3 regions of the Herbaspirillum sp. GCM10030257 genome follow, and region 3 is predicted to be linked to each of the others. Evidence: predicted binding sites of a transcription regulator. Region 3 holds the regulator's gene; each other region holds the start of a gene.
The links. Region 3 encodes FNR, which switches genes on or off when oxygen is low (the NO sensors DNR and NnrR bind a similar motif). Its sites were predicted from a motif close to TTGATNNNNATCAA; they were not measured.

Region 1 (4,175 bases), on a different contig from region 3:
TTTCTTGAGACGACTGATATATGTGGGCACAAGTTCAGGCTGCAGAGCGCGCCCGCGCAACTCGAATTCGTTGGCGACACCGTCGATTCCGAAACTGGTCAGCCAGAGTCCCTCGACAATCTGACGCGAAAACGCGCGCATGTACGCGGAATAGCCGTTCGTATTCCCCACGCCGCCACTGCGCACGAAGTCATATGCCTGGGTTTGTGACTGTAATTCCGTTTCCACATGTTGCAGTTGCGCTTCAATTTCCTTGCTTTTCTGCCGGGGAGGATAGTCTGCGCTGACTTTTGCCAGCTGGGCCTTGGTAGCGCTAAGCTGGGTTGCCGTGGCAGTGGCCTGTTCCTGCATCACACCCAGCTGCATCTGCGCATAACCGGCGACGACAAATGAGCCAAGCAGGATTGCGCCCAAACCCTGGGCCATCGTGACTGCTGAAAAGTGCTTTTTCTGTTTTAGAAAAATCGGGTTGAAGAGATTGATCTGCTGACTCACAGCGTCTTCTCCTCGTGCCGCAAGGCCGCGCCCAGCGTCATGAAATAACGCTGCTGCGACTGCGCCGATCCAAGGTCGGGAATTTTTGTGATATCGACTATCGATCCCAGATCAACGTTTTCGACGGGAATATACAGGTTCGTCGAAAGGTAATTGCGCAAGGACTCGCCTCCTTCGCCAAGCGGTGCGAGAAAAAGCCTTGTTACCGTGACGAACTGATATTGCCGCTCGAAGTGATCCAGCGAACGCTGCAGTTCGAGTGTGATTCTTTCATGGCAGGCAACGCGGTCATCCCCATAGGTCTGCTGCAACTGAGATAGCGAAACGTCAATCCGCCGCGTCAGATAGAGTTCACCCGAATAGGTGACCGTCAACAAGCCACCTTCTGCATCAAAGGAAAGAAATGCGACACCGCGACCTTCCGGCTCCAGCAAAGCCGAGATATTGCGTTGTGCCATGTCGGGAATATCAATGACCGACAAGGGGATCTTGACGCCTCCCAGCAAATCCTGTCGCGTCTGAATAACGTTATTGCGTGCCGCCACTGCGTACATGGTGTGCGTGCGACTTGATGAATTTTTATCAGTGGGAACGTCAAGTACATCAATGGTGGCGTCATCGATGTGAAAGTCCAGCATATCCTTGATACGCCAACGGATCGCCGCCTTGAGTTCCTCGGGCGGTACGGATGGCGCTTCGACTGACAGCATTTGGTATTCGCGCGGACCCAGCAGGGTGGAACAATGGTAATGCGACAGACTAAGCCCTTTGCCAAGCTTGTCCAATGCATCAGCGACAGAGAGGTTTTCCAGCGGCTCGAAGACCGCGGATTCGACCCTCGGCTTGCCATTTGGCGGTCGGACAACATGAACGGCGCAAATGCCGTCTGCGTGCAAACTAACGGCCATCCATCCCGGATTTTTTTTAGTTTTTGCAAAGGAAAACATGCTGTCGAAGTGAAGATGAGAAACCACCTGAACTTATGGGAATAAGCCCTTGCTGTCAATCAATTTCCCTATGTCAATCAGCAAACCAACAGACTTGTTTTAATCTATTTCCAAATAGAAACTAAAGTGGGTGTTAGTGGAAATCCCCTATGGGCAATCGCCCGGATTTGTGCCTATCGGACAAAAGGCAATTACCTGTCGCGCACGCTCAACGTAGCCCGCCGTGGTGGCGGCATTGTTATCCGGACAGACTGAGGAATTGCACGCTATTGCCTCAACCCGATAACCCCGTACCGATTGTGGCGTACCCGCCGCCGTTTCACCCTCAACAAAATTATCCGTTGCCGTGCAGCGCACGGTAACGCGGAGGCCATTGACTGCGGTCAGGTTCAAGGTCTGTGCGGCCCCATTGCAGTTGCCCGCAGTGCGCCAGATACCAGTCGGCTGAAAGATCTGGAACAGGCCCCAATCCGTCCCCGCCTTCGCCGCCTGCCATGCACGGGCCGATTCAATGTCCTGTGCCGAACCGAGCTGCTGTGCCGTACCGAACTTGACTATCGCTCCAGCAAGGGCGGCGAGAATGACAAGCACGACAATTGCCGCAATGGCACCAAAACCTTTTTGCGATCCCTGTCTTGTCATGGCACGTTGTCCACATGAGCCCCAAACGACAACGATACGGTTTCGTTGCTGTCGCTCAGGTCGAGTTGCATCCAGACGAAGCCACGTTGCTGCGTACTACCGATAGTGGGGTTGTAAACAAAATTGCAGCTTCTGACATTCCTGGTCACCACGGCAGCATCCGCTGTCGCCGGACAGGCTGTCGGATAAGCCGGCGTAAAGCCATGATGCAGCCGGTACAACGTGCCCTTTCCGTTGCCTTGCGCATCGACGGTGCCGTCCGCTCCCTCACAGACATAAAAGACTGCGGGCGCATTGCCATTATTGGCAACGATGCTGAATCGTCCGCCTGCATAACCGAGCGGGAACTGATGAGCGTTGAACGAGAGCCGCTGCTGCCCGAACGTCGCCTGCGGCGAACTGGCAATCGCTGTAATTGCGGCCCTGGTTGTACCCGCGTAGACGTCATTCGGATTCTGATTGCCGATCACAACCCAGTCGCCGACGGCAGGCAAGGTCGACATTGGCGACAACACGTCGAAACCGGTCGATGGCTGCGATGTATCGAGCGGCATGCTGCAGGTGGCAGTCGTACAGGTGGCGGCGTCGTTGGTGACATCCGACGCCAGGCGATAGCGTCCCCCGGTAATCGTTGGCAGCAACTCAAAGCAATGGTTGCTCGGGCTGCGGATCGAATTCGGCACCGCCATCCGGATATCACGCGCCATGCGCCGCAGTGCGGTATCGGCATTGTCGGTCAGACCGGCCCTGCGCCGCGCATCGAAATAGCTGTTTGTTGCCGGAATGAAGAAGACCATCAGCCCCGCCGCAATAACACCGGTAAGGGCAATGACGATCACGAGTTCGACCAGGGTGAAGCCGCGAACGCCTATGCTTGAGCTTGCCCTCCTGTGCTCATGTATTTCCGCTCTCTTATGCGTGGCAGGATTGTTCATGGTTCGTCAGGCGGCAGTCCCGCTGCATAATTGGTACGCCAGCCGACCAGTGCCAGAGATTCGGCACCGTGCGTCACCGTCACGGTAATCTGGTACACGTTGCCGCCAGCAAGATTGCCATTGCCCGACACCGTATTCAGAATGCCTGCCTGATTCACCGCTACAGCGACGTTATAGCTGGACAGCGCCGGAATCAGCGTGCCGGTCGTATCACAGAAACCGACTGTGGTTTGCAGGCCGTTATAGTCGAGAATGTCATTGAACGCCTCGCGCGCAGGACAAGGTCCCGATGCGTTGGCCTGTGCCGGGGCGGCGGCTGCAAAGGGTTGCAAGCTAATTTCTTCCATCATGCCTTCGGCAATCGCCAGCATCTGCTTGCGGATCAACGGATCGGCGCTGCTTTTAACCACGGTCGTAAAAGCGCTCATCACTCCTGCGATACCGACACCAAGGATAACGATCGCCATCACCAGCTCGATCATAGTCATGCCGGTTTGCCGTCTAATTGACATAACCGGTTGCCCCCACCACGGTGATCGATGTGAGGCCAGTGATGCCGATCGAGTAATCGGTAATGACCCCGGCGCTTGACGTGACCACGCCGGAAGGTTGGAAGTAGATTTGTCCCGTGCCGGACGAGATCCGGTTGCCTGTGGTTTTTGCGTAGGGACTTTGCCCGTCTGGCGCATTCAGGGTCGTTGCCGTACAGGCTGTGGCCGGATTGGTCGCTGCAATGCGCAAGGTGACGCTGTCGGCCGCGATGTCCGCGCAAACCAGCCTGCGGTGGCTGACCGCGGATTTTTGTGCGTAGCGCAGCGCGGCGACCGCTTCATCACGAAACGCCGTCGCCCTGAAGTCATCGGTATTTGACATGCGCGGCAAGGCAACCACCGCGAGAATGCCGATCAGCACCATGATCATCACCAGTTCAACCAGAGTAAACCCGGTCTGGCAATGGCTTGACCACCTGTGGGCCGGCCACCGGCGCATCTGAATCTGATGCTGGCTGCGCCGGCCATGCCGAGTAATGCGGACCATCAGAACAGCTCCCGGATGTGGACTGCTCTTCTTGTCTCTGGGGTATAGATGCCAAAGGTCGCTCGTGCGGCCGGATCGTTTTGAAAAGTGGTGCCCGGCGCCCATTTTCCCTTGAGAT
Region 2 (4,175 bases), on a different contig from region 3:
TTGGTGTCAGTAGGAAGGTAGGCTAATTTCACTTGAGTATATACACATTGCACAATTCGTCAACTCCACCGCTCAACGCCCCTGCGCTTGAGCAACCGTTGATTGTTCATGCTAAATATCAACACATTGCATCATTGTCATTCAAGCACGAGCATGGCCGTCATCAATGCCTTCACGTAAAGCCTGGGGTTTCTAAACATCGCATTTATGGGGCGCGCTGAATTATCGGATGTTGATTGACCTGGCAAACAACCTGGCGGACACAAGACCCTAACTCGTTATGGGACGGGAACGCAGCTGGTTTTGAGGACATCTAATCTCTTGAAACCCTCAGGAGGAGAGGAGCGACAAGGCATGCCCACGGGATCAAAAAGGATGCCCCAATGCCCCATTGCCCACCACACCGAGATCTGCGTCAATTTTCAGCCAGGTACCTGTGCTTTAAGCTGATCACGCAGCGCTCTAAGTAATCGTTGTCGCCGAGAGATGCATGGAAAAAGCCATCTGTGTGTCCGCAGAACTAACACGATTTAAACAAAGAACGGAATGACAGCCATGGACCTGCAAGAACACGAACGATGGAATATCCTCAACAGCCAGGACGAGTTTACGGAGATTGATTGGCGTCGCCTGTTATCCCATCTCGGTGAAGACCCAGATCGTCAGGGTCTTCTTGAAACGCCACGGCGTGTGGAGAAGGCATGGAAACACTGGACCGCCGGCTACCATCAGGATCCAGCTCATATTCTGAAGGTGTTTCAGGATGGCGCACAACGCTATAACGAATTGATTATTGTGCGCGGGATCCCGGTTTATAGCCACTGCGAGCACCATCTGGCGCCATTTTTTGGGACCGCGACGATCGGTTATACCCCTCAAGATGCGATTGTGGGATTGTCGAAGCTGACAAGGTTGGTTCAGTGCTTTTCTCAGCGACTCCAGGTTCAGGAGCGGCTCACCATACAGATCGCCGAGTCCCTCATGTCACATCTGGCACCGCGTTCGGTAGGCGTCGTCATACGATGCCGTCATATGTGCATGGAGAGCCGTGGGATTCAGACTCGCGGCGAAGAAACCGTGACCTCAGCGCTGCTAGGTGAAATGCAAACTTCGGATGCGCTCAGGAGCGAATTCTTTTCGCTTGTCCAAGAGAGGTCATCATCTGTATGACATATAGCTACGCACTATCATAGAAAATGCGGTGTCGGTTCCAGACAGGTTTTCCTGAAAGCTGACACGACACATGAACCTCTGCTGCAACGACTTAGCGGAACACCACGACCGGAATTGAGGAATGTGTAAGTACTTTTTGGGTTTCACTTCCAATTAGCAAGTTTCCAAGCCAGGAACGTCCATGTGTGGCCATGAATATGACATCGCAACGGTACCTCTTCGTCGCCGCGATGATCTCATGCGCAGGGTCATAAGATCGCACTGTAGTCGTTCGGCACCGGACGTTCTTAGCCCTGGCCAGGCTGGCAATTTCCTCGACATGCGCCCGTGCCAGCTTTTCCATGTCTTCGTCGAACTCTTCCGTGTTGGTGGTATCCGCGATGAATCCATCGGCCAGCGCGGAATACATATACGGCTCCGTTACTGAAAATGCGACAATTTCACTGCCATGTTCATTGGCGAACTGCACAGCGGCGTTAACTGCCTTGGCGGATAATTGTGAGCCGTCGGTCGGAACAAGGATCGTATCAAACATAGCATCCTCCATGGAGTTAGATGACACAGGCAGCACTCGGAATGAACGCGGCTAGAAAGATATCGCCCTATGTCAAACACCAACATCAATCAACCGATATCCACATTCATTTGCATCTACATTAAATATATCACAATGTGATATATATTCAAGACACTGTGTCCTATCTTCAGAATTCAATCGATGCGTGTTTTCGATGATATTCTGGACGTGAAGGGTTTCATCTGGTGTCAAAAGAAGGACTTACTGATAAGCAATGGGAACTATTGCAACCATTGCTACACCGTACAGCACGGCACGCGGATGGCCCTGGCCCACGTGAAGTGCACAGCGATCCAGCGGCAAGTACTGAGCATAAGTACGTCCGGATCAGGATCACGGTTAAGGCAAGATAAAAAAAGCAACGTATCGATCAATGCAATGGTTACAGCGTGCAATCAAATGCTCGAGCTGACTGCGCCACGCGGAAGTATGTTGAGCTTTCCAGCGATTGGCGTAACGCCGCCACGCTCGCCTGTCCTGCTTTACCGATTTCTTCCACTTGCGCCTATGTCGCGAAACCAACGCACAACCGCGCTGTGACAAGCTTTCGTCGGGCGCACAACAAGCTTGGTCAGGCGATGGTAATAGCATGTTGGGATGTGCGCGAAGATTGCGGTAACACTTTGCCTCCCGTAACGCGTGGACAATAAGACGCCTGTCAGCGATCCGCAAAGCAAATGCCTTTGCCGCGTCGCTCTTCAGAATGCCATTTTCTATCTCCAAAGCAGCCAACCGTTCACGCATCTGCTCAAGTGCATCGGCCTGTATCTTCCATGCTTGCCATGCGAAGTCTGTGTTTAGTTCGCAATACTGAAATTCCCCCATTGAGCATCGGGCCGGTTTCAAATCGAGGTCATAGGTGGCTGCCCATGCTTCAAACTGCTGGCGCGTTTCGATATTCATTAGCTTTCCTTCAGTTCCTGCTCAAATAGCCACGAAATGGTTCTATGTAGACGCGCTTACATGATCGGAAATTAGCCGCGTAAGGTGGCAACTGACCATTAGCGTTTTATTTCAATACAAACTAAACCTCAGCATCGAGTAAGTGCATTCAGTCGCCGAATGCGCGCTGATAGAATGGCTCATATATGCGTGGAGGCTGAACAATTTTTGCAATAGTTGATCGCGAAACGTTGTACTGTCGTGCGATCGAAGTCACGCTTTCCCCTAATGAGTACTGCGTGATGATCGTTTCTCTGACCAAGTCGTCGTTCTTGTGGCGGGGCCTGCAACCGGACTCAGCGCTTTGGGAAGGACGAGAATCGAAAGCCTTCGGATCCAAGCCGATGATTGCGTTTAGCATCTTGATGGCAGCGCTATTCTCCGGCGCAGCAAGGTGGTGCTCGCTGAATTCAAGGATCACGATTTCTATCATGCGGGACATCAGCGTATTGATCAAGGCAATCGCTTCAAGAGGGCCACAACCGAAATCCTGTAGGCGTTCAACAATCAATGTATCGTCGTTACTCAGAGTTCGTAGCAATTTTTGAAAACGCCGCGAATAGGCGGTGGATCGCACCTCATTGGAATCCTCCATGACCCAGTGATCTACCTTACGGCCTGAGAGGTGTCGGGATAACCGAGTTTTTTCAGCCGCCTGCAGTGCCGGCTCTCGTGCGAGGTAAAAATAGCATGCCATTTCTTAACTCAATGTGTCCATACTTAAACGGAGTAAAACCTGCGTCGGTCGAATAGAGTAGAAGTCAGTAGCGAAATTCCATAGGCGACATTTCCTTAACGATCAAAGCTTGTAATTTAATCATGGGCCGATGTTTGCGGATCAGGCGATAGAGAAGATCCATTGATGTAACAGTAAGGTAATGCGTACGTGCCGGCAGGTCTTAGCCCTAGTACTAAGTATTCAATTTCACACGCTTATCCGAACACTGAACGGAACCGCTTGATTTTCACCATTACAATATATCACAACGTGATATATCTTCAAGATAAACTGCTGTATGCGACTAAATCTTGTTGGAAGACACTGAGGGAAGACTTTCAGTGTAGGTACAGATGACTTAATGTCGATAGCATGAAGCGTTTCCTGGCCATCAAAAACTGGAGAGCTTTCGTATTGCCGTGCTGGATGAGGACAAGTGAATAAAGCAATCTTTTACCGGAACGCCAAGAACCTCAAGTCCATCTAATCAGATATGGTATCGATATGTGCTGCAAATCCACTCTGCAACATCTCTGCGCCTCGGACACCACTTACTGGGCCAATTGCGATGAGCGGTTCATGACGACGTGAGGGTTGCGCAGATTCTGGAGCGTTTCTCACTGGAGAAGATAATGAACGGAAATGACGTTGGCTCCGTATCACTTTGGCACGCGACGTATGACGTACCAATGTTTCCCTCGCTCAACGAAAATGTACACACCGATGTGTGTGTAATAGGTGCAGGAATAGCCGGACTTACTGCGG
Region 3 (4,175 bases):
ACGAACGGTTGCAGGTTACAGAGAAAGCGGTCTTTTTCGTACCCCGCTAAGTACGGTTAAGCAGCCCAAGACGCAGTTAAAGAAGGAGCAGAAAATGTGTACCAATATTCGATCCGGAACGGCACCGACCTCGGCTAGGCCATGGTACATGCACCGTTGGCCTTGGCTCATCATGCTGGGCCCGGCGATCGTGGTGGTAGCAGGAATACACACCACATGGGTGGCCTTCACCCAGCAGGATGCACTGGTGGTCGACGACTATTACAAGGAAGGCAAGGTCATCAACCAGGACTTGACCCGTGATCGGATCGCTGCGGATATGCGCTTGCAGGCCGGCTTGCGCTATGACCCGGCTGCAGGCATGCTTTCGGGAACGGTGAATGGACTCGGAGATGCAGCGACTGGCAAATTGACCATCAAGCTGGTGCATTCGACCCAGCCGGAAAAGGACATCCACCTGCAGGCGAGTCCTGACCGCGATGGAGCTTTCCAGGTTGCCCTGCCGATGCTCGATATGGCACGCTGGCAGGTATTGATCGAAAGCGAGCGCCGCGACTGGCGCTTGCATCAGGTCTGGGATTACCCGAAGCAGCGCTCGGTGAGCATTACCGCCGACGCTATCAGGTAAGCCGAGCAGGCATGCCTTCATTCCCGGATTTACGAAAGAATTCCCGAATCCGGGAATCGATGGCATGGCAGGATAGGGTAACCCCAACGAAAAACAGCGGCGGTACAACGAAAGCGCGTTAAAGGATTAGCGCGTTAGACGGGATGGAGGATGCCGAAATGGCAAGATTGATTATGGTTGTGTTGTGGCCGTCATTTCTGGTTGCCATTGTGGCCGAGGGATTCTTGTTTTCCCTGTTCGACCCGCATGACCTTGCCTTGGTCGGGAACCATATCGAGGTAAATCCCCTGGCGGTGTACACCATTGGATTCTTCAGTATCTGGGCATTTTGTTCGCTGGCGAGCATGCTGACCTGCTATCTGCTGGCGGTTCCCAACGATAAAAAGATACCGTTTTAGATAACGAATCCCCAGCGCTTCGCAAGATAGAAATATCCGTAGGGGGCTCCCGATTCAGAGCAGGAGCCGCTCAGGCGCAGGTTTTGGTACCAGCGGCAACTTCCTTCAGCGTGGCGGGATCAACCAGTTCCACTTTGCGATTGCTGACCTTGATCCAGCCGCGTTTCTTGAATTTTGACAAGAGGCGGCTGATGCTTTCGATGGTCAGGCCAAGGTAATTGCCGATCTCTTCACGCGTCATGCGCAACTGGAAGTCGGTGGACGAATAACCACGCACCGAGTAACGGGATGAAAGATTAGTGAGGAAGGCGGCAAAACGCTGTTCCGCACGCATGTTGCCCAGCAGGAGCATGACACTTTGTTCACGTGTGATTTCCTGACTCATCATGCGATGGAAGTGGCGCAGCAGGACGGGCATGTCACCAAACAGGCTTTCCAGGCGCGAGAACGGGATCTCGCAGACTTCGCTGTCTTCCAGCGCGATCGCGTCGCAATGATGGCGGTCGGTACTGATTGCATCCATGCCGAGCAGTTCGCCGGCCATCTGGAAGCCAGTCACCTGCTGATCGCCGCTGGGATTGACCTGATGGGTCTTGAAATGGCCCAGGCGGATTGCGTACAGGTTAGTGAAGGAATCGCCTACGCGATACAAATGCGTATCGCGCGCCACCTTGCGGCGACGGCCGATGATCTGGTCCAGCTTGTCCATGTCATCTTCCTTGAGGCCGGTGGGCAGGCAGATCTGATGCATGCTGCAAGCCGAGCAGCGGGTGCTGATGGCGGCGCGGCTGGATGTTGTCGAAGGTGCTTGGGCGATGGCGATGTTCATGGTGGCAGACCTATAGTCCTGATTAGCAGTTGCAACCCCTAATGCAAGCGCTGTGCCATCTAGGGCTGCCACCCTGTTTTCCAAGCTGATATTTGCCGCAAACCCGCTTGTGGCTTCGTGAATTGCCTTATGTAGATGATTTCATCCTCGGCCTGCGCGACCTGGGGCGATTCCCGAATGCGGGAACAGGTAGCCGCCCCAGCTTATCGTTCCTTCAGCGTCCCTTCAGATTCAGAAAGATATTGGCTGCAAACGCAATGATTCCCGCAGCAGCAAGTATTTCCGAAATGGCAAGCACCGGAATCACCGACCGGCTGCCGGTGACCACGAGGGCAAGCGATACGGCCATGACCGGCAAGGACACGTTCGCCAGCCAGAAATGCACCCGCGCCAGCTTGCTCAATCCCGCGCTTGGAAATACGCTGTAGATCAGGCCCGCCAATGCCATCGTGGCCCAGCCAAGCAGGTTGACATGGGCGTGCACCGGACGCATGGTGAAGTCTTCGCTTGCGCCCATCATGATGCCCATTCCGACACCAATGATCAGGTAGATCACGGCAAGTTTGAGCCAGATGACACCGACCGGCGAAAACGATGTCGTCGACGGGGTAACAGAAGAAGCAGCGGAAGTGGTTTGCATGATGGTCTCTCGTATCAGGTGGTGGGGGTAAGGGCTTCGGCTTCAAGCTGGATGGAACGCAGGGCGATTTTTCCCATGAGCTTCGATACGCTGGCAATGACGGCGTCCTGTTGCGGCATAAATGCCTGCTCAAGCATGTAGCTGGACGGCGCGGGCGTATCCGGTCCGGTCAGGCGAAGCACCGGAGCCTTTAATGCGTCGAAGGCATGTTCGGTAATGATGGCGCTGATTTCCGCGCCGACACCGCACATGCGGCTGGCTTCATGCACGATCAGCACACGTCCGGTCTTGCGGGCCGAACGCAGGATGGCGTCCTCATCCAGCGGCTTGAGCGAACGGAGGTCGATGACCTCGGCGGACACGCCTTGCGCCGCAAGTTGTTCGGCAGCCTGCAGGCAGGTATTGACCATCTTTGCGTAGGAAATGATGGTCACGTCGTTTCCCTCGCGTGCCACCGCAGCCTTGCCCAGCGGGACCAGCTGTTCGCCTTCGATCACTTCGCCGGACGCATAGCCGAGTGCCATGTCGACAAAGAAGAGAACCGGATTATCGTCCCGAATGGCTGACTTGAGCAGGCCCTTGAAGTCGGCTGCGTTCGACGGCATGACGACCTTCAGCCCCGGGCTGTGCACAAACCATGCTTCCAGGTTGTGGTTGTGCTGCGCACCGACGGTCCAGCCGCAGCCGGTCATTGCGATCACGACCATCGGAAACGCGAACTGGCCGCCCGACATATAACGCAGTTTGCCTGCGCTGTTGACGATCTCATCCATCGCAAAGCAGAGAAAGGGCGCGAACAGCAGGTCAACCACGGGGCGCAGGCCGGTCGCCGCAGCACCAGCCGCGGTGCCGGCGATGATGCCTTCGGCGAGTGGCGTATTACGCACGCGCAGCTTGCCGAATTCATCGACCAGGTCCCGGCGCTTGGTGGCGACTCCTTCGCCGAACATGAGTACGCGCGGGTCGCGCCGCATTTCTTCGGCCAGCGCCTGACCGATGGCTTCATTGACAGTAATCTGGGGCATCTCTTACTCCTTACGCGTAAACATCGGTCGTCAGTTCTGACGCATCCGGAAATGGCGAATTTTGTGCAAATGCCGCGGCTTGCTCTATCGCCGCTGCAACGCGTGCTTCGATCTGCGCAATGCCGGCTGTGCCGATTTCGCCGCGTGCCAGCAGGCGCTGCTGCAGTTGGGTGATGGGATCCCTGGTGCGCCAGTGCGCAATTTCCGCTGGATCGACATAGGCCTGATCATCCGGCTCGAAGTGACCGCGCAAGCGGTAGGTATAGGTTTCAAGCAGGAAGGGCTTGCCCGTTTGATGAATGCGTGTAATCGCTTCCTGCGTCGCCTGGTACACCGCTTCGACGTCATTGCCGTCGACGGTGCGGCTCTCCATGCCATAAGCCTTGGCCCACTCGCTCACATGATCGCCGACCATGGTTTCCGTGCGATGAACGTAGGCTTGCCACTGATTGTTTTCACAGACATAAAGAATGGGCAGGTTCCATACCGTCGCCAGGTTCAGTGACTCATGAAAGATGCCTTCGCAGGCCGCGCCATCGCCAAAGAAGCAAGCCACGACGCCGCTTTCCTTCAACATGACTTTCGACAGTGCGACACCGGTTGCCAGTGACAGCTCGCCGCCGACGATGGTCGATGTGAGCAGCACGCCGAGTTC

Region 1: the regulator FNR is predicted to act here: its motif matches at 1,492-1,505, upstream of ACFQUU_RS02975 (agglutinin biogenesis protein MshI).
Region 2: the regulator FNR is predicted to act here: its motif matches at 1,814-1,827, upstream of ACFQUU_RS24070 (universal stress protein).

The regions. Positions count from the first base shown of each region.
Region 1 covers NZ_JBHTDH010000002.1:96,650-100,824, reverse strand. The annotation lists gene ACFQUU_RS02980 (PilN domain-containing protein) at 1-495, opposite strand, end outside; gene ACFQUU_RS02975 (agglutinin biogenesis protein MshI) at 492-1,403, opposite strand; gene ACFQUU_RS02970 (MSHA biogenesis protein MshP) at 1,590-2,084, opposite strand; gene ACFQUU_RS02965 (PilW family protein) at 2,081-3,019, opposite strand; gene ACFQUU_RS02960 (prepilin-type N-terminal cleavage/methylation domain-containing protein) at 3,016-3,531, opposite strand; gene ACFQUU_RS02955 (Tfp pilus assembly protein FimT/FimU) at 3,521-4,057, opposite strand; gene ACFQUU_RS02950 (DUF6701 domain-containing protein) at 4,057-4,175, opposite strand, start outside.
Region 2 covers NZ_JBHTDH010000026.1:234-4,408, forward strand. The annotation lists gene folE (GTP cyclohydrolase I FolE) at 556-1,170, shown strand; gene ACFQUU_RS24070 (universal stress protein) at 1,265-1,708, opposite strand; gene ACFQUU_RS24075 (hypothetical protein) at 2,090-2,653, opposite strand; gene ACFQUU_RS24080 (helix-turn-helix domain-containing protein) at 2,802-3,389, opposite strand; gene ACFQUU_RS24085 (FAD-dependent oxidoreductase) at 4,043-4,175, shown strand, end outside.
Region 3 covers NZ_JBHTDH010000012.1:73,211-77,385, reverse strand. The annotation lists gene ccoG (cytochrome c oxidase accessory protein CcoG) at 1-50, shown strand, start outside; gene ACFQUU_RS18140 (FixH family protein) at 95-628, shown strand; gene ACFQUU_RS18135 (hypothetical protein) at 787-1,026, shown strand; gene fnr (fumarate/nitrate reduction transcriptional regulator Fnr) at 1,097-1,855, opposite strand; gene ACFQUU_RS18125 (hypothetical protein) at 2,070-2,495, opposite strand; gene ACFQUU_RS18120 (alpha-ketoacid dehydrogenase subunit beta) at 2,510-3,520, opposite strand; gene ACFQUU_RS18115 (thiamine pyrophosphate-dependent dehydrogenase E1 component subunit alpha) at 3,531-4,175, opposite strand, start outside.